DNA from 3 places in the Pantoea sp. UBA4549 genome. Region 2 is predicted to be linked to each of the others. Evidence: predicted binding sites of a transcription regulator. Region 2 holds the regulator's gene; each other region holds the start of a gene.

Region 1 (10,269 bases), 380 kb from region 2:
ATCGCCATAGCCTTTGGCCACCAGCCCCTGCGTCACATCGATAAAATCAGTGAAGCTGTTCATCTTATGCATCAGACGACCACTGTCATACCACTGCTGCCCCAGCTCGCCTCCTCCACGTACGTGCACAATGGCATAGATAAAACCGCGCTGCAGCAGGCTGACGCGACTGGCACTGAAACCCGCTTCCATCGTGCTGCCGTAGGCGCCATAGCCATAGACCAGCAGCGGATTTTTACCGCGCTGGAAATAGTTACGGTGATAAACCAGCGATACCGGCACTTCGGTGCCGTCGCGCGTTTTGATCCACTGGTGCTCACTTTTATACTCATCCGGATCAAATCCCGGTATCGGCGTCTGTTTGAGGATCCGCCGCTCTCCGGTCTCCATATTCAGCTCAAACAGCGTATCGGGAGTGGTCATCGAGGAGTAACCGTAGCGCAGCGTATCGCTCTCCGGCGTGGGATTAAACGCCAGCCAGGTCACATAGGCGGGATCGTCAAACGCGATACCATAGCTCTCGCCGCTGGCCCGGTTGATCTGCCGCAACGTGCTGACGCCGCGCTGACGCTCTTCCACCACCAGCCAGCTGCGAAACAGCTGGAAGTCTTCCAGCACCACATGTTCGCGGGCAGGGATGAGGGTTTCCCAGCGCTGCTCCGCCAGCCAGGCGCTGCGATAGAGACCGAAGTTTTTGCCGTCGCGGTTTGAGCGGATATAAAAATTGTGATTGTAGTGATCGATGCTGTACTCGTGATCGCGCCGGCGCGGGCAGAACACCTGGGGCTGCGCATCAGGATATTCTGCATCCAGCAGCAGGATCTCACTGGTGGTGGTACTGAACAGCGCAATAAGTATAAAGTGCTCTGACGTGGTTTTATGTACGCTGAGATGGAAGCTCTCATCCTTCTCTTCATACACCAGCTGGTCGTCACTCTGCGGATGGCCCAGTTCATGGCGCCATATCTGGTAAGCCAGCAGCGTTTTGGGATGTTTGCGCACATAGTAAAGCGTACGCGAGTCGTTTGCCCACGCGACGCTGGATGACGCGTTATGCAGTACTTCAGGATACCAGCTGCCGCTCTGCAGATTACGAAAGCGAATACCATACTGGCGGCGCGATAAAAAATCTTCTGCCAGCGCCATAACCTGATTATCAGGGCTGATATCCAGCGATCCCATGGTGTAAAAGTCACTGTGCGCGGCGCGCATGTTACCGTCAAGCAGCAGCTGCCAGGCTGCCTCCGCTCCGCTTTCAACCGGCTGACGATAGAAGGCTGCATATTCGTTGCCGGCTTCATAGCGGCGCTGATAGCGAAAGCCATTTTTCGTATAAGGCACGGAGTAATCCTGGCCCGGAATACGATCAACAATCTCTTTCAGCACCTTATCCTGCAGTGCATTTTGAGACGCCATCATTGCCCTGCCGTAGCGGTTCTCCTCCTGCAGATAGGACAGCACACTGGGGTCTTCACGATCGTCATCGCGCAGCCAGAAATAATCATCAGTGCGTGTTTCGCCATGCAACGTCATGACATGTGGAATTTTTTTTGCCTGCGGCTGTTTCATAACGCGGTTTCTCCCTGAGAAATCGTTTTATGCAAGCGTGGCACCAATCAGGCGGGAATGCCAGAGCTGGCGCAGACGCAGCGGCATTAAGCCTGTCAGCCAGCAGATTCTGCAGCGATATCCCGCTGCACCCCGTCACGCACATCCTGCGGAATAGCCAGCGCATCACCCAGCGCGGCGAGATAGCTGCGCTCCATAAAATGGTCAACATCAATAGCAGCGCAGCTGAGCACGTAGAGTTCCAGCGCCTCCTCTTCATTTTTTACCCCGGCCGCGAGCCACTGTGGATCGAGCGGGCGCGCGATTGCCTGCTTAATCACCCGCTCTGCCTGCGCGCCGTAGCCCGCCTGCTGAATATTTTTCTCGATCGCAGCCTGTTCAGCCTCATCGATATGGCCATCGCTTTTCGCGGCAAAGACCAGCGCAGTGATAAGTCGCTCTGCACGCTGGTCAGGCGGCGTCTGCTGCCCGTCAGTGCCGGATGCAGGCTGATACGCGGTGCGAATACGATCTTTATATTTATTCCATAACAGCGCACCGGCCGCCGCACCGCCGCCCAGCAGCAGCGCCTTGCCGCCAAATTTGGTCAGTAGCTTACGTGACGATTTGCTGCCCGCCAGCAGGCCTGCCAGCCCGCCCAGTGCGCCAGGTCCCAGGAGGTCACCCAGCCCGGACGCTTTTCTGTCGCCCTCTTTTTTTGCCAGAACCGTCTGAAGCTGCTGCAGCCACTGATTCATTGTTTAACTCCCGTTTAAGTTAGTCCGTTTTATCCTGGCGCAACCTGCGTCAGAAAATGTCAGAGCGGGCAAAGTACGGAAAATCTTTACGAACGCGAAACGTGAGGACGCAAACGTTTTCGTATATACTGCTGGCGCTTTTTTTGACTGCTAAGGTGACAGGTATGACAACTCTCGGAACGGCGCTGCGCCACGGGGCCACGCGCGTTATGCTGCTGGGTTCAGGTGAGCTGGGTAAAGAGGTGGCGCTGGAGTGCCAGCGTTTGGGTGTGGAAGTGATCGCCGTCGATCGCTATGCCGACGCGCCGGCGATGCAGGTTGCGCATCGCAGCCACGTAATCAATATGCTGGATGGCGAGGCGCTGGCTGATCTGATCGCCCGTGAACAGCCGCACTATGTAGTGCCGGAAATTGAAGCGATTGCCACCGATACGCTGGTTGAGCTTGAAGCCCGGGGGCAGAAAGTGGTGCCGACCGCACGCGCCGCACGCCTGACCATGAACCGGGAGGGGATCCGTCGCCTGGCCGCTGAAGAACTGAACCTGCCCACCTCACGCTATCAGTTTGCCGACAGCCAGGCGCACTTTTTTGCTGCAGCGGAAGCGATAGGGTTTCCCTGCATCGTTAAGCCGGTGATGAGTTCATCCGGCAAAGGTCAGAGCTTTATTCGCAGCGCGGACGCACTGCAGCAGGCGTGGGACTATGCCCAGCAGGGCGGCCGGGCCGGCGCGGGTCGGGTCATTGTTGAAGGCGTGGTCAGATTTGATTTTGAAATTACGCTGCTGACGGTCAGCGCCGTTGACGGTATCCACTTCTGCGCGCCGATTGGACACCGGCAGGAGGATGGCGATTACCGCGAATCCTGGCAGCCGCAGCAGATGAGCCCCGCTGCTCTCGCGCGGGCGCAGGAGATCGCCGCCAGCGTGGTAAACGCGCTGGGCGGATATGGCCTGTTTGGCGTTGAGCTGTTTGTGTGTGGTGATGACGTGGTGTTCAGCGAAGTGTCGCCGCGCCCGCACGATACCGGCATGGTGACGCTTATTTCTCAGGATCTCTCTGAGTTCGCTCTGCACGTGCGCGCGTTTCTCGGCCTGCCAGTCGGCAGCATCCGCCAGTATGGCCCGGCGGCATCGGCCGTGATCCTGCCCCGGCTGGAGAGTCAGGATGTGCGCTTTGCACACGTTGATGCCGCGCTGGGCGCAGGTCTGCAGCTTCGCCTGTTTGGTAAACCGGTAATCAGCGGCCAGCGCCGTTTGGGCGTCGCGCTGGCAACCGGAGAGAGCACGGAAGAGGCGGTGGCGCGCGCCGTCGCCAGTGCGGCAGCGATAACCGCCGAAGGCTGACAGCGCTGGCAGCAGGCCATATGCCTGCTGCCAGATACTGCATCCGGGGCTACCGCGCACCTGCGATTGCGTCACGCGCCAGCTGCGTAATCCGCGCCCAGTCGCCCTGCTGAAGCGCGTCATCCGGCACCAGCCACGATCCGCCAATGCAAAGCACGCTTTTCAGCGCCAGATAGTCACGATAGTTTGCCGGTGAAATGCCGCCGGTTGGACAAAACCGTACCTGCGGAAAGGGTCCGGCGAGCGCGGAAAGCGCCCTGACGCCGCCGTTAGCTTCAGCCGGAAAGAACTTGAACTCACGCAGGCCATGATCCATACCCATCATCAGCTCTGATACGGTGCTGATCCCCGGGATCAGCGGTACCGGCCCCTCTGTGGCGGCTCTGAGCAGCGATTCAGTCAGCCCCGGGCTTATCACAAACTGCGCGCCCGCGTCCGTGACCTCTTTCAGCTGCTGCGTATTGATAACCGTACCGGCGCCCACAATCGCTTCCGGTACTTCACAAATAATGGCGCGCAGCGCATCCATCGCGACCGGCGTACGCAGCGTTACTTCCAGCACCCGGATCCCGCCAGCGACCAGCGCTTTTGCCATCGGCACAGCGTGTTCAGGCTGGTTCACGACAATAACCGGCACGACCGGCCCGGTGCTCAGCACCTGCTCTGCACTTATCTTCCAGTTTTTCATGCGGTTTTCCTGTCACCGCAGCCCCGCCGGCTGCGTTAGCGTCATTAGCGCTCTACCATACAAGATAACGCTGCTCTGCGTCTATGACGCCCCCTGTGGCAATGCTTCTGTGGTACCTGCCCGTCACTGACAGGCATTACTGCATGCGGCGCAAAAAAATACCCCTGCATTGCAGGGGTATCAGCTGATCATGAAAATCGGCTTAATGCAGCGAGCGATTACTCGCTAAATTCATTCCATGAACGGCCGTCACGGGTGATCATGGCAACGGAGGCCACCGGTCCCCAGGTGCCCGCCTGATACGGTTTAGAGGCGTCGCCATCCGCGTTCCAGGCTTCGATAATGGAGTCTACCCAGGTCCAGGCGGCTTCTACCTCATCGCGGCGTACAAACAGCGCCTGAATGCCGCGCATCGATTCCAGCAGCAGGCGTTCATAGGCATCTGCCAGATGTGACTGGTTGAACGTTTCCGAATAGCTCAGATCCAGCTTGGTGGTCTGTAGCTTATGCTTGTGGTCCAGCCCTGGCACTTTGTTAAGAATTTCGATATCCACGCCTTCATCCGGCTGCAGACGAATAGTGAGTTTGTTCTGCGGCAGTTCAGAATAGGAGTCTTTAAACAGGTTCATCTCCGGATTCTTGAAATAGACGACAACCTCAGAGCATTTAGAAGGCAGGCGCTTGCCGGTGCGCAGATAAAACGGGACCCCCGCCCAGCGCCAGTTATCGATATCTACCCGGATAGCAACGAAAGTCTCGGTTGCGCTCTGCTTATTGGCGCCCTCTTCTTCCAGATAGCCCGGTACTTTTTTACCCTGCACGAAACCTGCTGTGTACTGACCGCGTACGGTTTTTTCACGCACGTTGGTTTGATCAATCCGGCGCAGTGAACGCAGCACTTTTACTTTTTCATCGCGAATGGCATCCGCAGTGAGATCGGAGGGCGGTGACATGGCAATCATGGTCAGCACCTGCAGCAGGTGATTCTGAATCATATCGCGCATCTGGCCCGCTTTATCAAAGTAACCCCAGCGGCCTTCAATGCCCACCTCTTCAGCCACGGTGATCTGCACGTGGTCGATGGTGCGGTTATCCCAGTTATTCACAAAGATTGAGTTAGCAAAGCGCAGCGCCAGCAGGTTCAGTACTGTCTCTTTACCCAGATAGTGGTCAATACGGAATACCTGGCTCTCATCAAAGAATTTACCCACGCTATCGTTGATTTCGCGTGAGGTTTCCAGCGAGGTGCCCAGCGGCTTTTCCATTACCACGCGGGCAGGTTTTGCGTTCAGCTTCGCCGCACCCAGACCTTCACAGATTGCCCCAAAGGTGCTCGGCGGCATGGCAAAGTAGTTGATGGTCACGCGCTCTTTTTGATCAAGCATTTTGCCCAGTTTGGTAAAATGCGACGTATCATTCACATCGAGGTTACAGAAATCGAGACGACCGCTGAGCTTATCCCACAGCGCTTCGTCGATTTTTTCCTTCATGAAGGTTTCCAGCGCCTCGCGCACCACTTTGGTATAGGCTGCTTTATCCCACTCTGCACGGCCTACCCCGATGATGCGGGTGGTTTCGTGGATCTGACCAGCTTTCTCCAGCTGATACAGCGAAGGCAACAGTTTACGGCGTGCAAGATCGCCTTTGGCACCGAAAATCACCAGATCGCATGCCTGGGCTGTTTGTGTTACCGCCATTTTCCTCTCCTCGTTGCAGGATCTCCCGGATGTGCATCCTCACCATCCCGGACCTTTATTGTCATGTTCTTACGGCACAATGTACTTTTTTCGCCGCGCCAGGACAAGCCAGTGTCCCGGTGTTCATGGCGATATCGCATGACTGACTGCCTTGCGCCACGTTGACAGGGTTTACATCGAAAACCACTGACTGGTGTCTGCAGAAGTATGACAAAGAATTCACCGTCGCACTTATCTGCCGCTGCGCGACTGCATTATTACAGAGCCTGGCTTTGAGTAAGCTGAAACCCTGTAAAGCAGCGATGTAAGCGCTTTCATGTCAGAATCGTGCTGTTCAGACGCCCATTTACTGTGACACACTGCTGTTTTATTACGCATGAGGAAATCGCTGAAGGGTAAAAGTTGGGGTTCAGCGCTCCGCTGTTGTCGGGTTGAACCATTCCGCACGCTGACAAAGCAGACCTATCTTAACAGGGTCAGACATTTGGTGTACCTTAGGTGTAAGCGTTTACCTGGCGTTAATACGTTAAGCCCTTTTGCGTCAACACCCTGGAAGCAGTATCACTAGCCAAACAGAGACATGCGCATTTTAAATTTAATGCCCATCAATCAGATAGAATAAAAGGATCACCGAATGACCAGCCCTACAGCTTTCATCTCAAAATCCCCGTCACGTCGTCTCAGAAGAACCAAGATTGTTACCACCCTCGGCCCGGCTACAGATCGCGACAATAACCTTGAAAAAATCATCGCGGCAGGCGCTAACGTGGTTCGCCTTAACTTCTCTCACGGCACGCCAGAAGATCACCAGCAGCGCGCCGATCGCGTACGTCAGATAGCCGCCAAGCTGGGTCGTCACGTCGCGATCCTCGGCGACCTGCAGGGACCAAAAATCCGCGTCTCTACGTTTAAAGAAGGAAAAGTGTTTCTCAGCGTTGGCGATCGCTTTCTGCTGGACGCCAACCTGAGCAAAGGTGAAGGCGATAAAGAGAAAGTCGGCATCGATTACAAAGGACTGCCGGAAGATGTTGTGCCGGGCGATATCCTGCTGCTCGACGATGGTCGCGTGCAGCTGAAGGTGCTGGACGTACAGGATGTAAAAGTCTTCACTGAGGTCACCGTCGGTGGTCCGCTCTCAAATAATAAAGGTATTAACAAGCTGGGCGGCGGCCTCTCTGCTGAAGCCCTGACCGAGAAAGATAAGCTGGATATCGTGACGGCGGCAAAAATCGGCGTTGATTATCTGGCGGTGTCATTCCCGCGCAATGGCGAAGACATGAACTACGCCCGTCGTCTGGCTCGCGATGCCGGCTGTGATGCCAAGCTGGTGGCAAAAGTAGAGCGTGCAGAAGCGGTTGCGACACAGGAAGCAATGGATGATATTATTCTCGCCTCTGACGTCGTCATGGTAGCACGCGGCGATCTGGGCGTTGAAATTGGCGATCCGGAACTGGTTGGTATTCAGAAAGCGCTGATCCGTCGCGCCCGTCAGCTGAACCGCACCATCATTACCGCGACGCAGATGATGGAATCGATGATCACCAATCCGATGCCAACCCGTGCGGAAGTCATGGATGTGGCTAACGCCGTGCTGGATGGTACTGACGCCGTCATGCTGTCAGCGGAAACCGCAGCCGGGCAATATCCGGCAGAGACCGTGTCTGCGATGGCGAAGGTCTGCCTCGGCGCTGAAAAGATCCCCAGCGTAAACGTCTCTAAACATCGTCTGGACGTACAGTTTGATAACGTCGAAGAAGCCATTGCGATGTCCGCCATGTATGCGGCAAACCATCTGCAGGGTGTTTCTGCCATTATTACCATGACAGAATCAGGCCGTACTGCGCTGATGACGTCGCGTATCACGTCAGGCCTGCCGATTTTTGCGATGTCGCGCCATGAACGCACGCTGAACCTGACCGCACTCTATCGCGGCGTGACACCCGTCTATTTTGACAGCAACAATGACGGTGTGGCTGCTGCCCATGACGCAGTAAATCTGCTGCGTGATAAAGGTTTCCTTGTCTCTGGTGACCTGGTGATTGTCACGCAGGGCGATGTAATGGGTGCTACCGGTACCACTAACACCAGCCGCGTGCTGCGCGTCGACTAACGCTGACGCGTTACGCGTAGCGGCTGTAAAAATGGACAAACGCGACTGCTCTGGCGGTCGCGTTTTATTTTGCATTTTCAGGGAGGCTTGATGGCCCGCTACCAACCTATTGCCCGGTTAACCGGACGCACGCTGCTTTTTCCACTGGCGCTGGTTCTGTTTGAATTCGCCACTTATATCGCGCATGACATGATCCAGCCCGGCATGCTGCTGGTCACGGAGGAGTTTGCCGTCGGTCCGCAGTGGGTCTCTACTTCGCTTACCGCCTATCTGATGGGCGGCGTGGTGCTGCAGTGGCTGCTGGGTCCGCTCTCCGATAAGTATGGCCGGCGCCCGGTGCTGCTCTCCGGCATCCTGTTTTTTGTGCTGGCCTGCATCCTTACCACCTGGGTCAGCACGATTGAACAGTTTGTCACGCTGCGCTTCATTCAGGGTATCAGCCTTTGCTTTATTGGCGCCGTCAGCTATGCGGCGGTCCAGGAAGCGTTTGAAGAGGCGCTCGCGGTGCGGGTGATGGCACTGATGGCCAATGTGGCGCTGCTGGCGCCGCTGGCCGGTCCACTGGCGGGAGCAGCGTGGCTGACCGCAGGCAGCTGGCGCAGTATGTTCTGGCTGTTTGCGATCTGCAGCGTGGTAGCGTTCATTTTGCTGTGGCGCATCATGCCGGAGACGGCTGGCGATCGCAGTCGTTCAGTGGCGCTGCCAGTGCTGGCACGCGGCTATGGCCGGCTGGCCCGTGATAAGCAGGTGATGTACGGCTCTTTTGCTATCGGGCTGGTGTTTATCCCCATTCTGACGTGGGTCGCGCTGTCACCGGTGATCCTGATGCACGATGAAGGCCTGTCACGCCTGCACTACGCCCTGCTCCAGCTGCCGGTATTTCTGGCCATGATTGCCGGCAATCTGACGCTGGGCAAGCTGGCGGGTCGCGTGCCGATTGAACAGCCGGTGAAATTTGCCGCCTGGCCTATTCTGATCGGACTGAGCATAGCGCTGATTGCAAACCTGATGAACAGCCACACTTACCTGCTGTTAACGGCCGGGCTCAGTCTCTACGCGTTCGGGGCTGGCATGGTTAACGCTGGTCTCTATCGCCTGACGCTTTACGCCAGCAGTGAAGGCAAAGGCAGTATTGCTGCCATGCTGGGCATGATCAGCATCCTGACGCTGGCGGCGGGCATTGAACTGGCGAAAGCGGGCTATTTTCACGGCGGTACACCGTGGTTCAGTACGCTGAACTTTATTGCAGGTTTGCTGTGGTTTGCGCTGGTTACGCTGTTTCTGCGTGAGCGCAAGCGGCTCAGCAAGGTCGAAGAGATGGCATAAATCGCGCTGCCGCTATGCACAAAGGGTAGCGGCAGCACGCAGCACTATTTACGCGGATAGAGATCTTTGCGCCGGTAAGGCTCAATATCGCCTTCTTTACGCGTTTTCAGCAGCTTCAGGATCCAGGTATATTGCTCCGGATGCGGCCGCACAAAAATCTCCACTTCTTCATTCATGCGCCGTGCCAGCGTGGTGTCATCCGCATCCATGAGATCGTCCATCGGCGGTCGTACGTAGATCTCCAGACGGTGCGTTTTACTGTTGTATACCGGAAACAGCGGCACTACCCGCGCCCGGCAGACTTTCATCAGCCGTCCCACTGCCGGCAGCGTCGCTTTGTAGGTTGCAAAGAAATCGACAAATTCGCTGTGCTCAGCACCGTGATCCTGATCCGGCAGATAGTAGCCGTAGTAGCCCTGACGTACGGAGGCAATAAAGGGTTTAATTCCGTCGTTGCGCGCATGCATACGACCACCAAACCGGCGGCGTACGGTGTTCCATAGATAATCCATCAGCGGATCGCTCTGATTGTGGAACATCGCTGCCATCATCTGCCCTTCTGAGGCCAGCAGCATGGCGGGAATATCCACGGCCCAGCCGTGCGGCACCAGGAAGATCACATTCTCTTTGTTGTTCTGCAACTCAGTAATGATTTCACGGCCGTGCCACTCGACCCGCTGGCGCACCCGCTCCGGATTACGCATACCGAGTTCTGCCATCATGGCCATCGCCTGCGGCGCAGTGGCAAACATGCGGTCAGCAATCTCTTCGCGCTGCGCTTCACTCAGTTCCGGCAAGC
Region 2 (10,269 bases):
CAGATGGGAAGTCACGGCCCGGCCTACTATCTGCGCTATCCGGCTGCGTTCCGCCGGTTCACCCCCACCTGTGACAGCAACCAGATTCAGGATTGCGATCCGCAGGCGCTGGTTAACACCTACGATAATACCCTGCTCTATACCGATAATATGCTGAGCCAGACTATCGACAAGCTAAAAGCGCTGAGCAACCGCTTTAATGTGGCGCTGGTTTATCTCTCCGATCATGGTGAATCGCTGGGCGAACACGGTATGTACCTGCACGGCGCGCCGTGGATGCTTGCCCCGTCACAGCAGACGCATATCCCGCTGCTGATGTGGTTCTCACCCGGCTACGCCAGCGCGTTTCATCTGGATGAGACCTGTCTGCGGCGGCAGGCCGCGACGCTGCCGGTCTCGCAGGATAACCTGTTTCATACGCTGCTGGGCCTGTTCGATATCCGGACACAGGTTTATCAGCCCCAGCTGGATATGATCAAATCGTGCCAGCAAAAAAGCTGACGCTTGCATTAGACCGACTGGTCTACTAGGCTTCCAGCCATGAATAAAAGTGTGCAACGTAATGAAACCCGTGAACACCTGCTCGCTACCGGCGAGCAGGTTTGTTTGCAGCGCGGCTTTACCGGAATGGGCCTCAATGAAGTGCTCACGCTGGCGGCGGTGCCTAAAGGGTCTTTCTATTACTATTTCCGCTCCAAAGAAGCATTTGGCGTCGCGCTGCTGGAACGCTATTTCGTTAATTATCTGGAGCAGATTAATCAACAGCTCACGCTACCGTCCCTGCCCGCACGTCAGCGACTGCTGGCACATTTTCGCTCCGGTCAGCAGCTGTTTGCCAGGCAGGGACGCATTATGGGCTGCCTGGGCGTCAAGCTGTCGGCTGAGGTATGCGATCTCTCAGAACCGATGCGTGATGCGCTGCAGCGCGGTGCCAGCGCCATTATGGCCGCTTACGCACACTGCCTGACAGAAGCGGCGGCTGAACAGCCGCTGTTATTTAATCAGACCCCGGCGCAGCTTGCACAGCGTTGCTACCTGCTCTGGCTGGGAGCCAGCCTGCAGAGCAAAATTTCCCGCGAACCAGACTCCATTAATCTGGCACTCAGCACTATCGAACAGTGGCTTAACGGCCCGCAATTTTAAAAACTGATATTTATAGACGACCAGTCTAATAGAGGAAGTAACATGGCGAGTAAACAGCTATTCTCCCCGCTGAAAGTGGGTGCAATTACCGTTCCTAATCGCGTATTTATGGCACCGCTGACGCGACTGCGCAGCATTGAACCGGGTGACATTCCTACGCCTATGATGGCTGAGTATTATCAGCAGCGCGCCGGAGCAGGCCTGATTATTACTGAGGCGACGCAGGTCTCTTTTCAGGCCAAAGGCTACGCGGGCGCACCGGGCCTGCATACGCAGCAGCAGATTGATGCATGGAAAATGATCAACGAAGGCATTCACGCTGCTCAGGGTCACGTTGCGGTCCAGCTGTGGCATACCGGCCGCATCTCGCATTACAGCGTGCAGCCAGAGGGCAATGCCCCGGTTGCGCCTTCTGCCCTGCCTGCCGGAACCCGCACCTCGCTGCGTGCCGCTGATGGCAGCGTTTATCGCGAAGAGACCTCAGTGCCGCGCGAACTGACCGTTGATGAAATCAAACAGATTGTGCAGGATTTCGGACAGGCCGCAGCCAATGCCCGCGAAGCTGACTTTGACCTGCTTGAACTGCACTCGGCGCACGGCTATCTGATGCACCAGTTCCTGTCGCCTGACTCGAACAAGCGCGACGATGAGTATGGCGGCTCGATTGAGAAGCGCGGCCGTTTTGCGCTGGAGGTGGTGGATGCAGCCATCGCAAACTGGTCTGCCGATCGCGTCGGGATCCGCGTTTCACCTGTCGGGGCGTTTCAGAACCTGGAAAATGGCCCGGATGAAGAAGAAGCGGCGCTCTGGTATATCAGCGAACTGGGCAAACGCGGCCTGGCTTATCTGCACCTTTCTGAGCCAGACTGGGCGGGTGGCAAGCCTTACACTGATGCGTTCCGTGAAAAAGTTCGCGCGGCTTTCCCTGGTGTGATCATCGGTGCCGGCGCCTATAGCGTGGAAAAAGCGGATGATCTGATTGCGCGCGGTCTGATTGATGCCGTGGCGTTTGGCCGCGACTTTATTGCCAATCCGGATCTGGTTGCACGCCTGCAGCAGGATGCTCCGCTTAATCCGCAGCGTCCGGAAAGTTTCTACGGCGGCGGTGCGGAAGGGTATATCGACTATCCGACACTGTAACTGACACCTGCCGCACAGCGATGCGGCAGCCCCGTTACCCGCTATACTTGCACTGTTTCTGCGTCAAAATCTGACTATTTCGAAAAGAGGATATTATGCGTTTACTTCACACCATGTTACGCGTTGGCGATCTGCAACGCTCAATTGACTTTTACACCCGCGTACTGGGTATGCGCGTGCTGCGTCAGAGTGAAAATGCAGAATATAAATATACGCTGGCCTTTGTTGGCTACACCGAAGAGAGCGAAGGTGCAGTCATTGAGCTGACCTATAACTGGGGCACAGAGAAATATGACCTCGGTAACGCTTATGGTCACATCGCACTGGGCGTAGACGATGTCGCAGCCACCTGCGAGCGCATCCGCAGTGCAGGCGGAAACGTAACCCGTGAAGCGGGTCCGGTGAAAGGTGGCAGTACCATCATTGCGTTTGTTGAAGATCCCGATGGCTATAAAATTGAGCTGATTGAAAACAAACATGCCGGTCATGGTCTCGGTAACTGATGCCTGACGCCAGCCCGCAAATTTGCGGGCTGGTTTTTCTCATCTGCTGCACCCTCCCGCCTTTTTTGCCATAATGCGCGCTGCCCTTTTCACTGCTATGAGATCCTGATGTCTGAATCGAACGCCCAGAACGCCCTTAACCAACGCTTTCGCGGCTTTTATCCGGTAGTTATTGATGTCGAAACCGCCGGTTTTAATGCGCAGACGGATGCGCTGCTGGAGATTGCCGCCACGACCCTGAAAATGGATGAGGATGGCTGGCTGCAGCGTGACGAGACCCTGCATTTCCACATTGAACCCTTTGCAGGTGCCCTTCTTCATCCTGAAGCGCTGGCGTTTACCGGTATCGATCCTTCGAACCCGCTGCGCGGTGCAGTAAGCGAATATGAGGCGCTGCACGCCATCTTTAAACAGGTGCGTAAAGGCCTTAAAGAGAGTGGCTGCAACCGGGCGATTATTGTGGCGCACAATGCCAATTTTGATCACAGCTTCGTCACGGCGGCAGCTGAGCGTGCCAGCCTGAAACGTAACCCTTTCCATCCGTTTGCCACCTTTGATACGGCGGCGCTGAGCGGGCTGGTGCTGGGACAGACGGTACTGGCAAAAGCATGCAAGGCGGCAGGTATTGATTTTGACAGCACGCAGGCGCATTCGGCGCTGTATGATACAGAGCAGACGGCAATGCTGTTTTGCGAGCTGGTTAATCGCTGGAAGCGTCTGGGCGGCTGGCCGCTGGCGCTAAACGATGCTGAAGCTGAAGGTGACGAGCCCGGCGAAAGCGCGGCAGAGTAAGATAATGAAAAAGGCCGGCATAGCGCCGGCCTTTTGCTTTATTCCGCTTCTTTGTGTTTCTCAGCGGTTTCTTTGATCAGCGGCTGAAGTTCACCACGCTGGAACATCTCAACGATGATGTCGCAGCCACCGACCAGCTCCCCATCCACCCACAGCTGCGGGAAGGTTGGCCAGTTAGCGTATTTTGGCATTTCAGCACGGATATCGGGATTCTGCAGAATATCGACATACGCGAAGCGTTCACCACAGGCAGAGAGCGCCTGCACAGCCTGAGCCGAGAAGCCGCAGCTTGGCAGTTTTGGCGATCCTTTCATATACAGCAGGATCGGATTTTCTGCGATCTGGCGCTGAATTTTTTCAACAGTACTCATTTTTGCCTTCCTTAATTCTTCACTTCGTGTTTGTTTATTGTAGCGACTTCGTCCCGTGACTGAAAACGGGAATTTGTCTCGTTGCAGCCTGAATCGCCATGTTTGTTAAGTTTGTTGCCCCAGGCGTATGACGAAGTGTGTATTAATACACGATTAGCAATAAACCTGCTGTGTTAAACACCTGAAACTGCTCATTTTTGCTACACAGCCACTACTATGAGCTATTTAATAAAAAAGACCTTACCTTTTGTAAAAAAAGTGGATTAGAATCAATCCGGCGCTGATCGCTGATCAGAATTTTCTAATATTGCCGCGGTCTGCTTCTGCAGTCTGCCGAACCTGTAACCGGACTATGCGTTTACTGATTACGCTTTTCATACTGGCTTTTGCTCAGCTGTTTTTTAACGTGGCCGCTGCTTCACCGCACAAGCCGGTTAACGCCAGCCTGCAGAAAGCGGAGAAAAAGAGCGCGCGCGATGATGAGCGCCGCAAACGACGCCCGGTTAAAACGTCGGCTAAAAAAACACGCGTCACGCCTGTACAAAAAGTTAAAACCAAAAAAAACCTCCCCGCAGAGCCTTCTGCCACTACACGCACCGCCCGCAAAAAAGGGGCTGCACCCTCTGCCGGTAAAAAATATGGTCATCAGCGTACCAGCCGGAAAACAGTGGCAGCAGAAGAGACCACCGATACGCTGACCGGTGTCAGGCTCAGTAAATCTCACCGCCTGCGCTATCAGAAAGCACGTGAAACCGCCATGACTAAGCTCATGGGCCAGCTGGGCAAACCTTATCAGTGGGGTGGCACCTCTCCGCTTACCGGATTCGACTGCAGTGGTCTGGTCTGGTACGCCTATAAAGATCTGGTTCGTTTTAAACTGCCGCGTACGGCTAATGAAATGTATCATCTGCGCGACGCTGCCCCCATCAAGCGTGAAATGCTGGAGAAAGGCGATCTGGTGTTTTTCCGCATCAATAATCGCGGGACCGCCGATCATGTTGGCGTTTATCTGGGTAACGGCAAATTCATTCAGTCGCCGCGCACCGGCAAGGATATTCAGATCAGCGCGCTGGGTGAAGATTACTGGCAGAAACATTATGTTGGCGCACGCCGTATGATGACCCCTAAAACCATTCGCTAACGGTTGCGCAACACGCAGAACCGCACGGCGTAACGCATTCGCGCTTCACGCCGGCACAGCCGCAAGGTCACGGCAGTTATCAGCAGCCGCACTGCGCCTGAAGTCTCCGTTGCCGCTTTCTGCCTGCACCACACGCTTTCGTATCTATCGCCGGAATAGAATTATTTTCGCCTGGCCGCAGGTAAACATCTCGTTTTATGACCCTCACCTTGCTAGAATCGCCGCCTTTCGTTGCGCAACACCTTTTGCGCACGCTGCTGTCATTATCTGCCACGGTTAATTACTCGCCTTAAATCAGCCATTTTTATGCTGAAATCGGGCAGAAAACCCTGCGCAGACGCAAACGTTTAACACTATACTTATCATAAAGTTGCGATAGGTTTAAGAGGTCCATTTTCATGGCAACAATTAAAGATGTGGCAAAACGCGCTGGCGTATCAACGACCACGGTTTCGCACGTCATCAATAAAACGCGCTTTGTCGCTGAAGAGACGCGTAATGCCGTGTGGGAAGCAATTAAAGCGCTGCACTATTCTCCCAGCGCTGTCGCCCGCAGCCTGAAGGTCAATCACACTAAGACGCTGGGTCTGCTGGCAACCTCCAGTGAAGCCCCCTACTTTGCTGAAATTATTGAAGCAATTGAGAATCACTGCTTCGCTCAGGGCTATACGCTGATACTGGGCAATGCGCATAACGACTTACAAAAGCAGCGCGCCTATCTGTCGATGATGGCGCAAAAACGGGTCGATGGCCTGCTGGTGATGTGCTCTGAGTATCCGGACGATCTGCTTCAGATGCTGGAAGAGAATCGTAATATCCCGATGGTGGTGATGGACTGGGGCGCTTCACGCGGTGATTTTACTGATACCGTACAGGATAACGCATTCCAGGGCGGCTATCTGGCCGGTCGTTACCTGATCGAGCGTGGTCATCGCGATATTGGCGCGATTCCGGGTCAGCTGGAGCGTAATACCGGCGGCGGACGGCACGCCGGCTTTTTACAGGCGATGCATGAAGCGGGTATCACGGTGCGTGCCGAGTGGATCGTACAGGGCGATTTTGAGCCTGAATCGGGTTATCAGGCGATGCAGCAGATCCTGAGCCAGAAGCAGCGCCCTACCGCTGTGTTCTGCGGCGGCGATATCATGGCAATGGGCGCGATCTGCGCCGCCGATGAGATGGGCCTGCGCGTTCCGCAGGATATTTCGGTGATCGGCTATGACAATGTGCGCAATGCCCGCTACTTTACGCCGGCGCTGACGACGGTGCATCAGCCTAAAGCGCAGCTGGGCGAGAAAGCGCTGGAGATGCTGCTGGATCGCATCACCAGCAAACGCGAAGAGCCGCAAACGATTGAAGTTCAGCCCAGTCTGATTGAGCGTCGCTCTGTCGGGGACGGTCCGTTTCGCGACTATCGCCGCTAAGCGCGGCGTTCGCTGAGCCACTCATGGTTTAGCGTCTCAGCATCACCCAGGTAAGCCAGCAGCCACGTCAGTGCCGGTGATGCCCGCTGCCCGGCCCAGCTGACGCAGCAGGGGCTGTCCGGAAAAGGCTGCGGCAGGATCAGTTCTGCCAGCGCGCCGCTATCCAGTAGCGGTCGCGCCAGATGTCCCGGGATCATCCCCACGCACAGGCCAGCTTGCAGGCAGTCGATCCCGGTTTCCCACTCCGGCACCACCAGCCGGCGCTGATTATCCAGCGTCCATGTCATACGACGCGGGAGTGCGCGCGACGTATCCTCCAGCACCAGCGACGGCCATGCGCGCAGCGCCTCTTCATCAGGATGCGCGCTCTGCGCCAGCGGATGATCCGGACTGACCACGCAGCGCCAGTTAAGGGCACCCATATCCTGAAAAGCAAAGCGCCCGCCGACCGGGATCGCCTGCGTGGCGCCAATGGCCACGTCAACCCGGCCGTCGGCGAGCGCATCCCATACGCCGTTGAACACCTCATAGCTGATGATCAGCTCCATATCGGGAAAATGGCGATAGAAATCTTTAACCAGCTGGCGCGTGCGCTGCGGCTTAACAATGCAGTCTACGGCAATACTGAGCTGGCCGCGCCAGCCGTTGGCCAGCTGCTGACACTGACGTCGCGTCGCCAGCATTTTTTTGATAACAGAGCGCCCTTCACGCACAAAATGCTCGCCTGCCGGCGTCAGGATCACCTCCCGATGCTGGCGTTCAAACAGCTCCACGGCAAGCCAGCTCTCCAGCTGCCTGATGGTATAGCTGATGGCAGAAGGCACGCGGTGCAGTTCCTGTGCCGCCGCGCTGAAACTTCCGGTGCGAGCCACGGCATCTGCCACCTCAAGCGCATATTCAGACCACATATTTTTTGCCTTCAAAAAATTTAACAGCACTCTGCAAATATTAGCGTTTCACAAAGCTGACTGCACCCTTTTACACTCCTTCGCGTTTCCCTGCCAAATGAGAAAAATAGTGATGTCTTCAAAAGGATTTCTGCCTTATCTGGCGCTGCTGAGCATGCTCGGCTTTCTTGCCACGGATATGTATCTGCCTGCATTCAGCGACATGCAGCGTGACTTTGCCACCGCACCGGGTGTTATCAGCGCCAGTCTGAGCCTGTTTCTGGCGGGCTTTGCCTGTGCGCAGGTAGGCTGGGGATTACTCTCTGACCGTATTGGCCGCAAACCGGTTCTCCTGGCTGGCCTGTCGATATTTGCCCTGAGCTGTCTGGCCATGTTGTGGGCAGACAACGTCTGGCTGATGCTGGCACTGCGTTTTATTCAGGCCGTGGGCGTGTGCGCCGCCGCCGTAAGCTGGCAGGCGCTGGTTATCGATCGCTACCCTAAAGCGCAGGCCAATAAAGTGTTTGCCACTATCATGCCGCTGGTTGCGCTCTCTCCCGCTCTGGCTCCGCTGCTGGGCGCCTGGCTGATGAGCCATTTTCACTGGCGTACTATCTTCCTGGTGCTGACGCTGATTACGCTGGTGCTGCTGGCTGGGACGCTTAAGCTCCGCTCGCCGCGAATCTCTCCTGCAGCGCGCGGCGATCAGCCTGGCTGGCTGGCGCTGCTGGCAACCCGCGCCTATAGCGGCAATGTCCTGATTTACTCCGCCTGCTCTGCCAGTTTTTTTGCCTGGCTGACAGGTTCACCCTTTATTCTGGCGGCGGCAGGCTTAACCCCGGCAGATATCGGACTTAGCTATGTGCCGCAGACGATTGCCTTTCTGATTGGCGGTTTTGGCTGTCGTGCGCTGCTTAATCGTTTTCAGGGTGCGCAGCTGCTGCCGTGGCTGCTGCTGATTTACAGCCTGAGCATTGTGAGCCTGTTTGCGGTTGCGCTGCAGCCCGCCCCGTCGCTGTTTGCCCTGCTGCTGCCTTTCTGCGGTATGGCTCTGGCAAACGGCGCTATCTACCCGATTGTGGTTGCCAGCGCGCTGGCGCCGTTCCCGCATGCCAGCGGTAAAGCAGCGGGTTTACAGAATCTGCTGCAGCTTGGCTTATGCTTCCTTGCCAGTCTGATTGTCTCAGCGGGTTTGCAGCAGGCGCTTTATCACACTACGCTGGTAATGGTAAGTACGGTGGTTCTTGCCTGGGTGGGCTTCATCTGGCAGCGTGCGACAGTAAAATCCGCTGACATCCCCCATCCCTGCGAAGAGAACGCCTGAGCCGGCCTCGCGCTATTTTACCTGACAGTGACCCGCCCGCGCAGTCGCGCTGCGGGTCACTGGCTTGTCTGTCTGTTAAAACAATAAAAGCGCGTCCGGTATTTCCGGGACGGTGCCTGCGTGTGGCCAGACGACTGCGCCTCGCGCAAATCCGGACTATTCATACCTCTGTTAATGTGGTTTAGCTGCGCACGGCACGACCCTGCGTTCTTTCACAGACCTGATGCAGACCCTCCTGTTTCACAGGTCACGTTTACAAGGTGATGGAGAAGCTATGAGTTCATCATGTGCAGAAGCGGTAAGTCCCGAAGAGAATCCGTGGTTCCGTATCGTCCGGGAGTTACTTGAACAGGCAGATATTCGCGTTAATGGTTCACGACCGTGGGATATTCAGGTACATCACGCTGACTTTTTTAAGCGCGTACTGCAGGAAGGCTCCCTGGGTCTGGGCGAAAGTTACATGGATGGATGGTGGACGTGTGAACGACCGGATATGTTTTTTCATCGCGCGCTCAGGCATCATCTTGATCAGCAGCTGCCGCACCACTTCAAAGATACCCTGCGCATCGCCGCAGCCCGGATCACCAATCTGCAATCAAAAAAGCGCGCCTGGCAGGTTGGCAAAGCGCACTATGATCTGGGTAACGACCTCTTCCGCCTGATGCTCGACCCGTTTATGCAATACTCCTGCGGCTACTGGCATCATGCGGAAACGCTGGATGCGGCGCAGGAAGCAAAACTGGATCTGATCTGCCGCAAACTGCAGCTTGAACCCGGCATGTCTCTGCTGGATATCGGTTGTGGCTGGGGCGGGCTGGCGGAGTTTGCTGCCCGCCGCTACGGTGTCAGCGTATATGGCGTCACTATCTCTCAGGAGCAGCAGAAAATGGCACAGCAGCGCTGCGCCGGCCTGGACGTCACAATATTGCTGCAGGATTATCGCGATCTTGCACTACAGTTTGATCGCATTGTTTCCGTGGGCATGTTTGAACATGTCGGCCCGAAAAATTATGCGACTTACTTCAGAGTGGTGAATCGCAATCTGAAACCCGGTGGCCTTTTTCTGCTGCATACCATCGGGGCGGTCAGGACCGATATGCGCGTAGATCCGTGGATCGATAAATATATTTTCCCGAACGGCTGCCTGCCATCCGTGCGACAGATAGCGGACGCCAGTGAGCCTTATTTTATTATGGAAGACTGGCACAACTTCGGGACCGATTATGACACCACGCTGATGGCGTGGCATACGCGTTTCCAGGCCGCGTGGCCGCAGCTCTCTGCCCGCTACGATGAGCGCTTCAGGCGGATGTTCAGCTATTACCTTAACGCGTGTGCTGGCGCCTTTCGCGCCCGGGACATTCAGTTGTGGCAGGTTGTGTTCAGTCACGGCTATGAAGGCGGGCTGCGCGTGGCGCGCTAGATGAAAAAGGCGCATGGCGCGCCTTTTACAAAGGTTATTCTGCCGCACCGCCCGGTGAGGTTGCCGCAGCAATCAGGTCTGCTTCGCGCTGCGCCATAACGCGTTCAACGGTATCCACAAT
Region 3 (10,269 bases), on a different contig from region 2:
CAATACCGAACCAGCCAAACAGATCGGCGTTTTCACTGAAGCCGGTATTAACCGGACTGCCGTCGGTATAGACCATGGTGACACCGCGCAGCAGCAGCATCATCACCAGCGTCGCGATAAATGCCTGCACCTTGCCGCGCGCCACGATCACGCCGGTGATCCCGCCAATAAATGCGCCCAGCGCCAGGGAAGCAGCAACGGCAACCAGCGCATTAACCTCCATGCCGACTATAGATGCGGCAACCGCACCGGTCAGCGCCAGCAGCGAGCCTACCGACAGGTCAATGCCTGACGTCAGGATCACCAGCGTCATGCCCACTGCCATAATGGCGTTGACCGAGGTCTGCTGCAGGATGTTGAACATGTTGGCCAGCGTAAAGAAGTTCGGGCTCTGGCTGGCGACCACGGCGATCAGCACAATCAGCGCAATCAGTGACTTCTGCTCCAGCAGCCAGCTTTTACTGAACCAGCGGCGGCTGGCGGGTAGGGTGTGGGTACTCATACGACTAAATCCTCGCTGTGTTGCTTACCGACCGCCGCCGCCATCAGGGATTCCTGGGTAGCCTGCTCACGGGAAAATTCGCCACTGATACGGCCTTCATGCATCACCAGAATGCGATCGCTCATGCCCAGTACTTCCGGCATTTCCGATGACACCAGAATGATGCTCAGCCCTTCCGCTTTGAACTGATTGATTAACTGATAGATCTCTTTTTTGGCACCCACATCGACGCCGCGCGTCGGTTCATCCAGGATCAGCACGTCCGGACGGGTCATCAGGCCGCGGGCAATCGCCACCTTTTGCTGGTTACCGCCGGAGAGCAGGCCGATCGGCTGCATCATTGAAGGCGTTTTTACATTGAACAGGCGGATAAAATCACCTACCGCCAGCTGCTCTTCCGCATGCTTCAGATTACCGCCGGCGTGGCTGAAATAGCGCAGCGCCGTCAGCGACATGTTCTCTTTTACTGACATCCCCAGCACCAGTCCGTCGCGCTTACGATCTTCAGAGATATAAACGATACCGCTGGCGAGCCCCTCCTGCGGTGAACGTACGTTCACCGTACGGCCATTGAGCGTGACGCTGCCGCTGCGGCGCGGCAGGGCGCCATACAGCACTTTCATCAGCTCAGTTCGCCCGGCCCCCATCAGCCCTGAAATCCCCAGAATTTCGCCTTTGCGCAGGGTAAAGCTGACATCCTCCACGCCTGAGCCACAGAGCTTTTCAACCTGCAGACGGATTTCACCGGGCGAGTGATCGAGATGGGGATACTGATCTTCCAGCTTGCGTCCTACCATCATCTCAATCAGCTGCTCTTCGCTCAGATCGCTGACGGCGCGCTCGGCAATAAACTGCCCGTCACGGAATACGGTTACGTCATCGCAGATCTCAAAAATTTCTTTCATGCGGTGCGAGATATAGACAATGCCGCACCCCTGCGCTTTCAGTTCGTTAATAACGTGAAACAGCGACAGCGTTTCGGTATCCGTCAGCGCATCCGTCGGCTCATCCATGATGATGACGCGTGATTCAAAACTCAGTACTTTGGCAATCTCTACCATCTGCTGATCGCCAATTGAGAGATCGCCCACCAGTTTGTGGCTGCTGAAACGCAGGTTAAGACGCTTAAGCAGCGCCTCTGCCTCACGATGCATCTTTTTCCAGTCGATACGGCCAAACCGGTTTATAAACTCCCGGCCCAGGAAAATATTCTCCGCCACGCTCAGCTGCGGGATCAGATTAAGCTCCTGGTGAATAATGCCGATGCCTGCCTCCTGCGACGCCTTTGGGCCGGAGAACGCAACAGGTTCGCCCAGCCACTGCAGCGAGCCGGCGTCCATGGTGTAGATGCCGGTCAGCACCTTCATCATGGTGGATTTACCGGCTCCGTTTTCGCCCACCAGCGCCATAACGCGCCCCGGGTAGACCGCCAGCGAGGCACCATTCAGCGCCTTTACGCCAGGAAACGACTTTTCGATCCCTTTAAGTTGCAGTAATGGTTGCATAGCGGCCTCAGAAGGTGACGCCGGCGCTCAGGATGACATTCGCATACGGAGAACACTCTCCGCTGCGAATGACCGCCTGACTGCGCTGCGTCTGCTGTTTGAATTGTTCATGAGTGATGTAACGGATGGTAATGCTATTCCCCTGGTGCTGTTGCAAGGCTTCGAGCACGGCGATCAGCTGGCTGTGAAGGTGCGGATTGTGTTCTTTAATCTCCTCCGCAATCAGGGCGCTTTCTACCTGCATCTCCTGCGTGACGATGTCCACAACCTGTAAAAATCCGGGCGTACCCGGCGTCAGCGCCAGGTCAATACGCCGGGGTCCGTGCGGAATGGGCAGGCCCGCATCCGCAAGGGTCAGCGTATCGGTATGCCCGAGGCGGGCAATCACATGAGAGAGTTCAGCGTGTAACAGGCGACCTTTTTTCATTTCATCCACTCCACAGCGAAACGTTTCGCTGTGGAGCAGTGTATAAAAGCAGCATAGTAACGCAACGACACCATCACGGAAGTGTGATCGCCATCGAAACGTTTCGCTGTCGACCGGAAAAATTTGAGTCAGGAAGTGCAGAGAGGCAGGAAATATCGCGGCAGTGCTCTGCCGGAATGAACGAAGCCACTTATGCAGTGGCCTCGTAGTGTGCTTATGGCAGCTTGCGAACCTGTTTTACGTCAAGCTCAATGGCGTTGAAATCTTTATCCAGCTCGCCGGTCAGTTCGACCCGATCTTTTGGCGTAATGGTCACGCCGTTCCAGTGCTTGTGGTCAATCTCAACTTTCATCGTGCCGCTGCTGTCGCGGAACAGATAATCTTCATCGCCAACCTGCTTTTCCAGCGTGCCGCGCACGGTGATCCAGCTGTCATCTTTCATCTCTTCAGCCTGTTTTACCGTCACGACGCTGGTGTCGCCGGCTTTAAAACCGCCCGCCTGATGACTCTGTGCGGCTGGCGCAGCGGGATCCATAAAGCCGCCCTGTGGCGCAGCGAGTACCGGTGCGGTGGCCAGGGCAATCAGGGTCATTAACGCTATACGTGTTTTCATTAGTTACCTCATTTCTGTGAACAGGTGGAATGTCAGCCAGTAAACCAGACACTCCTTAACAGGATCTTAAGAGGTTCTTTTTTTTACTGTTGCGTGAAAAATAGCTGAAAATCGCGCTGCTGGCCTGTACAAGCCCGGACGGGCTTCGTATAACTCGCCTGTAGCCGGGGGAGAGCACAATGCGAATTCTGTTGATTGAAGATGACACGCTGATTGGCGACGGGCTGAAGGTCGGCCTGACAAAACTGGGATTCAGCGTCGACTGGTTTATATCCGGTGAGGCCGGATGTCAGGCGCTGAGCGCAGCGCCCTGGGATGCAGTGGTGCTGGATCTGTCGCTGCCGGAACGCGACGGGCTGGATATCCTGCGCCAGTGGCGCGCTGCAGGCGCGGATATTCCGGTGCTGATCCTCACCGCGCGCGACGCACTGGATCAGCGTGTACAGGGTTTACAGCTGGGTGCCGATGACTATCTCTGCAAACCGTTCGCACTGACTGAAGTGGCTGCGCGACTGCAGGCGCTGATCCGCCGCCGGCATGGCCAGCTGCAGCCTGAGCTGCGGCATGGCAATGTTGTCATGCAGCCCGCCAGCCACAGCGTTCTGCTCAATGGCGAACCGCTTGAACTGAAAAGCCGCGAACTGGCGCTGCTGGAGCTGTTTCTGCGACATCCGGCTCAGGTGCTGACGCGTAGCCAGCTTGAAGAGAAGCTTTACAGCTGGGATGACGATGTCTCCAGCAACGCGGTAGAAGTACATATTCATCATCTGCGCAAAAAACTGGGCAGCCAGTTTATCCGCACCGTGCACGGTATTGGCTATACGCTGGGAGCGGCAGAATGAGCCTGTTTGTCCGGCTGGCGATCGGCTTTGTGTTGCTGATCCTGCTGTGCGGTGCCAGCGCCGGCTGGAGCGCGTGGCAGCAGACGCGCGATACGGTTAATGAACTGTTTGATACCCAGCAGATGCTGTTTGCCAAACGGCTGCTGGCGCTCGACCCCACCAGCCTGCATCACGCGGCATTACCGAAAACCAAAACCCTTTTACGCCATCATCGTGGCGATCAGGATGATGATGCGCTGGCCTTTGCGGTATTTCACATCGACGGTACACCGCTGCTCAACGACGGCGAGAACGGGCGCGGGTTAGCGTTCGATACGCGACGCGACGGCTTTCGCGACGGACAGCTGCGCGACGACGATGAGCCCTGGCGTTTGCTCTGGCTGACGTCGCCCGATAAACAGTATCGCGTGGTGGTGGGGCAGGAGCAGGATTACCGGGATGACATGACGCGCGATCTCGCCTCGGCCGCGCTGCTGCCGTGGCTTATTGCGATACCGTTTATGCTGCTGCTGCTGCTCTTGCTGGTGTGGTATGAACTGCGGCCGCTGAAGCAGCTGGCGCATATGCTGCAGCAGCGCGTGCCGGATGATGCGACCACGCTGCCGGTGACGCGCCTGCCCCGGGAAGTGCAGCCGCTGGTGACGGCGCTCAACGATCTCTTCGGACGCACGGCGCAGCTGGTACAGCGCGAGCGCCGCTTCACGTCCGATGCTGCCCATGAGCTGCGCAGCCCGCTGGCTGCCCTGCGCGTGCAAAGTGAGGTGATCCAGCTGGCCGCAGATGATGAACAGGTGCGACTGCGGGCGCTGCAGCAGCTCGATAGCGGTATTATCCGCGCGACCCGGCTGGTGGATCAGCTGCTGACGCTGTCGCGCGTTGAAGCGGACGATCTGCGCAGTGAATTTCAGCCGGTTGCACTGGTGCCGCTGCTGCAGGCGCTGGTCGCTGAACATCTGCCGCAGGCCGCAGCGCAGCAGACAGAGATAACGTTAACGATTGATGCAGAGCCGGTGATGAACGGTCATCCGCTGCTGCTGAGCCTGATGATACGTAATCTGCTGGATAATGCGCTGCGCTATGCGCCGGCACACAGCCGGATAGCGCTGCGGCTGGGGCCGGAAAACATCGTGGTTGAAGACACTGGTACAGGTGTGTCGGACGAGCAGCTGGCGCGGCTTGGTGAACGTTTCTGGCGCCCGCCTGGTCAGGCGCAGAGCGGCAGTGGCCTGGGCCTGTCGATTGTGAAAAACATTGCACAGCTGCATGGCCTGCAGCTGTGCTTCAGTCACGCCGTGCCGCAGGGACTACGCGTGACGCTGACCGGGCTACGCAACGGGCGCTAAATCTCAACCTGCGTGCCCAGCTCAATGACCCGATTAGGCGGAATTTCAAACTGATCCGGCGCGCGCAGCGCATTGCGCTGCAGCGTCAGGAACAGTTTGCCGCGCAGGCGCAGATACCAGGGCCGCTTGCCGATGATCAGCGATTCATGTGACATAAAGAATGACGTTTCCATCATCCGGCAGTTAAGCCCCTCCAGCCCGCAGCGGTGAAAAATCTCCTCCACGTTTGGCGTTTCACGCCAGCCGTAGCTCGCCACCACGCGCCAGAATGTGGGCGACAGCTGTTCAATCGTTACCCGGCGTACGTTATGCACATAGGGTGAATCTTCCGTGCGCAGCGTCAGCAGCACCACGCGCTCATGCAGCACCTTGTTGTGCTTGAGGTTATGCAGCATCGCGAAGGGGATCACGTTCAGTGCACGCGACATATATACCGCCGTCCCCGGTACGCGTACCGGCGGTGATTTTTCCAGTGAAGCGATCATCGCGTCCAGCGAGTTGCCGTGCTCATGCATGCGGCGCAGCAGACGAAAGCGTTCACTTTTCCAGGTCGTCATGATGATGAACATCATCAGCGCCAGCGTCAGCGGCAGCCAGCCGCCGGAGAAAACTTTGATCAGGTTAGCGGAGAACAGCGACACATCGATACAGAGCATCGCGGCCAGCATCAGCATGACCAGATAACGGTTCCAGTGCCAGTTCTGAATCGCCACCGTGGCACAGAGGATCGCGGTCAGCACCATGGTGCCGGTCACGGCAATGCCGTAGGCCGCGGCCAGATTACTGGAGTGCTCAAAGCCGACAATCACAATTACCACCGCGGCGTAGAGCAGCCAGTTGATCACCGGGATATAGATCTGCCCTGACTCCTCTTCAGAGGTGTGAACAATGCGCATCGGCGGCAGATAACCCAGTCGCACCGCCTGACGCGTCAGTGAAAAGACGCCGGAGATCACAGCCTGTGAGGCGATAACCGTCGCCAGCGTGGCAAGCAGCAGCATCGGGATCAGCATCCAGTCCGGTGCCAGCAGGAAAAACGGGTTCTTAATCGCTTCCGGATGCGCGAGCAGCAGCGCGCCCTGGCCAAAATAGTTCAGCACCAGCGAAGGCAGCACCACCACAAACCACGCCAGACGGATCGGAAATTTGCCGAAGTGCCCCATGTCCGCATAAAGCGCCTCAACGCCGGTGATCGCCAGCACCACCGCGCCCAGCGCAAAAAAGGAGACGGACTTGTACTGAACGAAGAAGTGCAGCGCCCAGTAAGGATTCATCGCGTGAAGGACATCAGGATTATTCAGAATGCTGCGCGCGCCCAGCACCGCCAGCACCAGAAACCATACCAGCATAACCGGCGCAAACAGCTTGCCTACAATACCGGTGCCCTGTTTCTGGATCATAAACAGCAGCGTCAGCACGGCGATCGCCAGCGGGACGATCCAGGTATCAAGACCGGGCGCGGCGATCTCCAGTCCCTCAATCGCTGAGAGCACGGATACGGCCGGAGTAATTACTACCTCACCATAAAAGAAGCTGCCGCCAATCAGCCCCATGATCACCAGAACGGCAGTGGCACGCGCGCCGGTATGACGACCCGCCAGCGACATCAGCGTCAGAATGCCGCCTTCACCGGCATTGTCGGCGCGCATGACGTAGCTGATGTATTTCAGCGACACCACCAGAATCAGCAGCCAGAAGATCAGCGACAAAAAGCCGAAGACCGCTTCGCGTTCAACGCCAAAGCCGAACTGACCGGAAAGGCATTCACGTAAGGTATACAGCGGACTGGTACCAATATCGCCATAGACCACGCCGATTGCCGCAAGCGTGACGGCGCCAAGAGACTGTTTCTTATCCGAGCTCATAGGGTGTCTTGTGTTGGAGCCGTGACGACTCAGGCCATCAAAAAGCGCACAGTATGCACACAATTGGCAGAAACCAACAGACAGCGCTGTTGATTATGCGCAGCGTAATCTGCTTTTTCGCCGAAAATCAGGCAGAAAACGGCATGAAAACCGCACGTTGTGCTGCCACAACCTTCTGAAACAAAAAAGCTGACGGCTATCAACGCATTCAAGCATGATAAACAGTAGAGTATTGCGCTCGCCAGACCGTAACGGCACCAGGTTCAGAAGGACAATGATGTGATTATGGCTCAACCCCATCTGTTGGCAGAAAGAATTTCCCGACTGAGTAATGCGCTGGAAAAAGGGCTATATGAACGGCACCATGCCATTCGCCTCTGCCTGCTGGCAGCGTTAAGCGGCGAAAGCGTGTTTTTACTCGGCCCGCCTGGCATTGCCAAAAGCCTGATCGCCCGCCGTCTTAAATACGCTTTTCAGCACGCCCGCGCCTTTGAATACCTGATGACCCGTTTTTCCACGCCGGAAGAGGTGTTTGGTCCGCTGTCGATCCAGGCCCTGAAAGATGAGGGACGCTATCAGCGTCTGACCAGAGGCTATCTGCCGGATGCGGAGATCGTTTTCCTGGATGAAATATGGAAAGCGGGTCCGGCTATTCTGAACACGCTGCTGACCGCCATTAACGAGCGGCGCTTCCGGAACGGCGACTGCGAAGAGGCGATTCCGATGCGTTTGCTGGTGACCGCCTCAAACGAACTGCCGGAAGCAGACAGCGGCCTTGAAGCGCTCTATGACCGCATGCTGATCCGCCTGTGGCTGGATAACGTGCATGAGAAGCAGAACTTCCGCAGCATGCTGACCCACCAGCAGGATGAAAACCTTAACCCGGTCGCGGAGTCGCTCTGCATCAGTGATGAAGAGTATCTGCAGTGGCAAAAGGGCATCAGTCAGGTCAGGCTGCCTGACGATGTGTTTGAGCTTATCTATCAGCTGCGTCAGCAGCTGGAAAATCTGCCGGATGCGCCCTATATCTCCGATCGCCGCTGGAAAAAGGCGATCCATCTGCTGCAGGCCAGCGCATTTTACAGCGGGCGAACCGCGATTGCGCCTATCGATCTGGTGCTGCTGAAAGATTGCCTCTGGCATGACATCGCTTCAATGACGCTGCTGGATCGCGAAATGGATGCGCTGATGACGCAGCACGCCTGGCAGCAGCAGGCGATGCTGCACCGGCTGCAGCAGATCACTGCGCAGCGTCTGGCACTGCAGCAGCAGCAGAGCGTGACGCAGGCGCTGACGCTGGAGAAGCACAGCGGCATGTTCAGCCGTAAGCCACATTATGAGCTGCCGGAGTCGGTTGCCGGCGAACAGCTGACCCTGATGCTGCAGCAGCCGCTGACGCTGCACGATATGCAGGTCAGCCATATAGTAGTAAGCCGCGAGGCCCTGGTTCAGTGGCTGCTGAAAGGCGGAGATGTGCGCGGCAAGCTAAACGGTATCGGCTTTGCACAGTCGCTCGATCTGCTGGTCGATACCCATCACTGCCTGACGCTGCGCGATGTCAGCCTGCAATCCACGCGCCTGACCCTGCCCGGGGCGGCAAGTCTGCAGGCGCTGCCGCCGGAGATCGTTGAGGAATATGATGCGCTGGAGACCCGTCTGCGGGCGCAGCGTGCGCTGTTCAGCCAGCATCAGCGCTGCCTGTTTATCAGTGATGACTGGCTGGCACGCATTGAGACCAGCCTGCAGGATGTGGCAGAGCAGCTGAAACAGGCGCGGAAATGATCTCGCTGGAAACGCTCAGTACATTGCTCTCAATTGGCGAAGCAGAGCTGATTGATGAGCTGATTCTGGCGCTGCTGGCTACTCCGCAGCTGGCGCTGTTTTTCGAGAAATTTCCCCGCATGAAGCAGGCGATGTTGCGCGATCTGCCGCGCTGGCGTGCTGAAATCACCGGGCAGATGAAAGCGACGCCGGTACCCGCTGCGCTGGCGCAGGAGTTTCAGCTGTTTGAGCAGTTACAGCTGCTCAACAGCCGTGATTTCAGTGCTCAGCTGCCGCACCTCCTTGATCAGCTGCAAAGACTGCCCTCTCCTTTTCTCACCGAAGCCGGTACGCTGCTGCAGCGTAATGAAGGCCCGGAACTGAGCCATGCACAGCACCGGCTGTTTCTGCAGCGCTGGCGACTGAGCCTGACGCTGCAGACGCTGACGCTGAATGAAACGTTACTCGAGGCACAGCGTGAACGGCTGCTGGCAGAACTGCAGCAGCGTATGGCGCTGAGCGGCCAGCTGGCACCGGTGCTGACTGATGAAGATGAAGCGGCCGCCGGCCGGCTGTGGGATCTCAGTAAAGCTTCACTGCAGCCAGGCGACTACGCGCTGATTGTGCAATATGGTGATTTTCTGGCGCAGCAGCCGGAGCTGATGCAGCTGGCACAGCAGCTGGGTCGCAGCCGCGAAGCCAAATCGGTGCCGGCACGTGATGCACCGCTGGAAGCGTTCCACCAGCTGGTGCATGAGCCAGACAATGTACCGGAAGAGGTCAGTGGTATTCATCAGAGCGATGATGTGCTGCGTCTGCTGCCGCCGGAGCTGGCTGCGCTCAGTATCAGTGAACTGGAGCTGGAATTTTACCGGCGTCTGGTAGAAAAACGCCTGCTGACCTATCGCCTGCAGGGTGATGCCTGGCATGAAAAAACCGCGCTGAGGCCGGTAAGCCATCAGCAGCATGAAACCGAGCCGCGCGGCCCGTTTATTGTCTGCGTGGATACGTCCGGTTCGATGGGCGGTTTTAATGAACGCTGCGCCAAAGCCTTTTGCCTCGCGCTGCTGAAAATTGCCCTGGCAGATCGGCGTCGCTGCTACATTATGCTGTTTGCCCATGAGGTGGTCGGCTATGAGCTTACCGCCGATAACGGCATTGAACAGGCGATTCGTTTCCTCAGCCAGCGTTTTCGCGGCGGCACCGATCTGACGGCCTGCCTGAGTGCCGTGGTGCAGCGCATGGAAGGCAGCCAGTGGCAGGAGGCAGACGCGGTGATTATCTCTGACTTTATTGCCCAGCGCCTGCCAGAAGAGCTGATTAACATCGTGAAACAGCGGCAGCGGATTCAGCAGCAGCGGTTTCACGCGGTGGCGATGTCGGCGCACGGCAAACCCGGCATTCTGCGCAT

Evidence for each region. Region 2 encodes PurR, which represses purine synthesis genes. Its sites were predicted from a motif close to CANGCAAACGTTTGCNTG; they were not measured.
Region 1: the regulator PurR is predicted to act here: its motif matches at 2,413-2,430, upstream of purT (formate-dependent phosphoribosylglycinamide formyltransferase).
Region 3: the regulator PurR is predicted to act here: its motif matches at 2,448-2,465, upstream of rbsD (D-ribose pyranase).

What each region holds. Positions count from the first base shown of each region.
Region 1 covers NZ_DGLH01000009.1:181,980-192,248, reverse strand. Annotated here, with positions in the region: gene B3041_RS07600 (prolyl oligopeptidase family serine peptidase) at 1-1,569, opposite strand, end outside; gene B3041_RS07595 (tellurite resistance TerB family protein) at 1,665-2,306, opposite strand; gene purT (formate-dependent phosphoribosylglycinamide formyltransferase) at 2,471-3,649, shown strand; gene B3041_RS07585 (bifunctional 4-hydroxy-2-oxoglutarate aldolase/2-dehydro-3-deoxy-phosphogluconate aldolase) at 3,699-4,337, opposite strand; gene zwf (glucose-6-phosphate dehydrogenase) at 4,556-6,034, opposite strand; gene pyk (pyruvate kinase) at 6,669-8,144, shown strand; gene B3041_RS07570 (MFS transporter) at 8,235-9,470, shown strand; gene lpxM (lauroyl-Kdo(2)-lipid IV(A) myristoyltransferase) at 9,515-10,269, opposite strand, start outside.
Region 2 covers NZ_DGLH01000009.1:563,415-573,683, forward strand. Annotated here, with positions in the region: gene eptA (phosphoethanolamine transferase EptA) at 1-501, shown strand, start outside; gene B3041_RS09320 (TetR/AcrR family transcriptional regulator) at 541-1,143, shown strand; gene B3041_RS09325 (alkene reductase) at 1,186-2,283, shown strand; gene gloA (lactoylglutathione lyase) at 2,379-2,786, shown strand; gene rnt (ribonuclease T) at 2,895-3,578, shown strand; gene B3041_RS09340 (Grx4 family monothiol glutaredoxin) at 3,617-3,949, opposite strand; gene B3041_RS09345 (C40 family peptidase) at 4,302-5,090, shown strand; gene purR (HTH-type transcriptional repressor PurR) at 5,489-6,514, shown strand; gene punR (DNA-binding transcriptional activator PunR) at 6,511-7,422, opposite strand; gene punC (purine nucleoside transporter PunC) at 7,532-8,725, shown strand; gene cfa (cyclopropane fatty acyl phospholipid synthase) at 9,000-10,148, shown strand; gene B3041_RS09370 (riboflavin synthase) at 10,183-10,269, opposite strand, start outside.
Region 3 covers NZ_DGLH01000008.1:178,801-189,069, reverse strand. Annotated here, with positions in the region: gene rbsC (ribose ABC transporter permease) at 1-502, opposite strand, end outside; gene rbsA (ribose ABC transporter ATP-binding protein RbsA) at 499-2,007, opposite strand; gene rbsD (D-ribose pyranase) at 2,015-2,434, opposite strand; gene B3041_RS06630 (YgiW/YdeI family stress tolerance OB fold protein) at 2,649-3,047, opposite strand; gene qseB (quorum sensing response regulator transcription factor QseB) at 3,227-3,889, shown strand; gene qseC (quorum sensing histidine kinase QseC) at 3,886-5,232, shown strand; gene kup (low affinity potassium transporter Kup) at 5,229-7,097, opposite strand; gene ravA (ATPase RavA) at 7,383-8,879, shown strand; gene viaA (ATPase RavA stimulator ViaA) at 8,876-10,269, shown strand, end outside.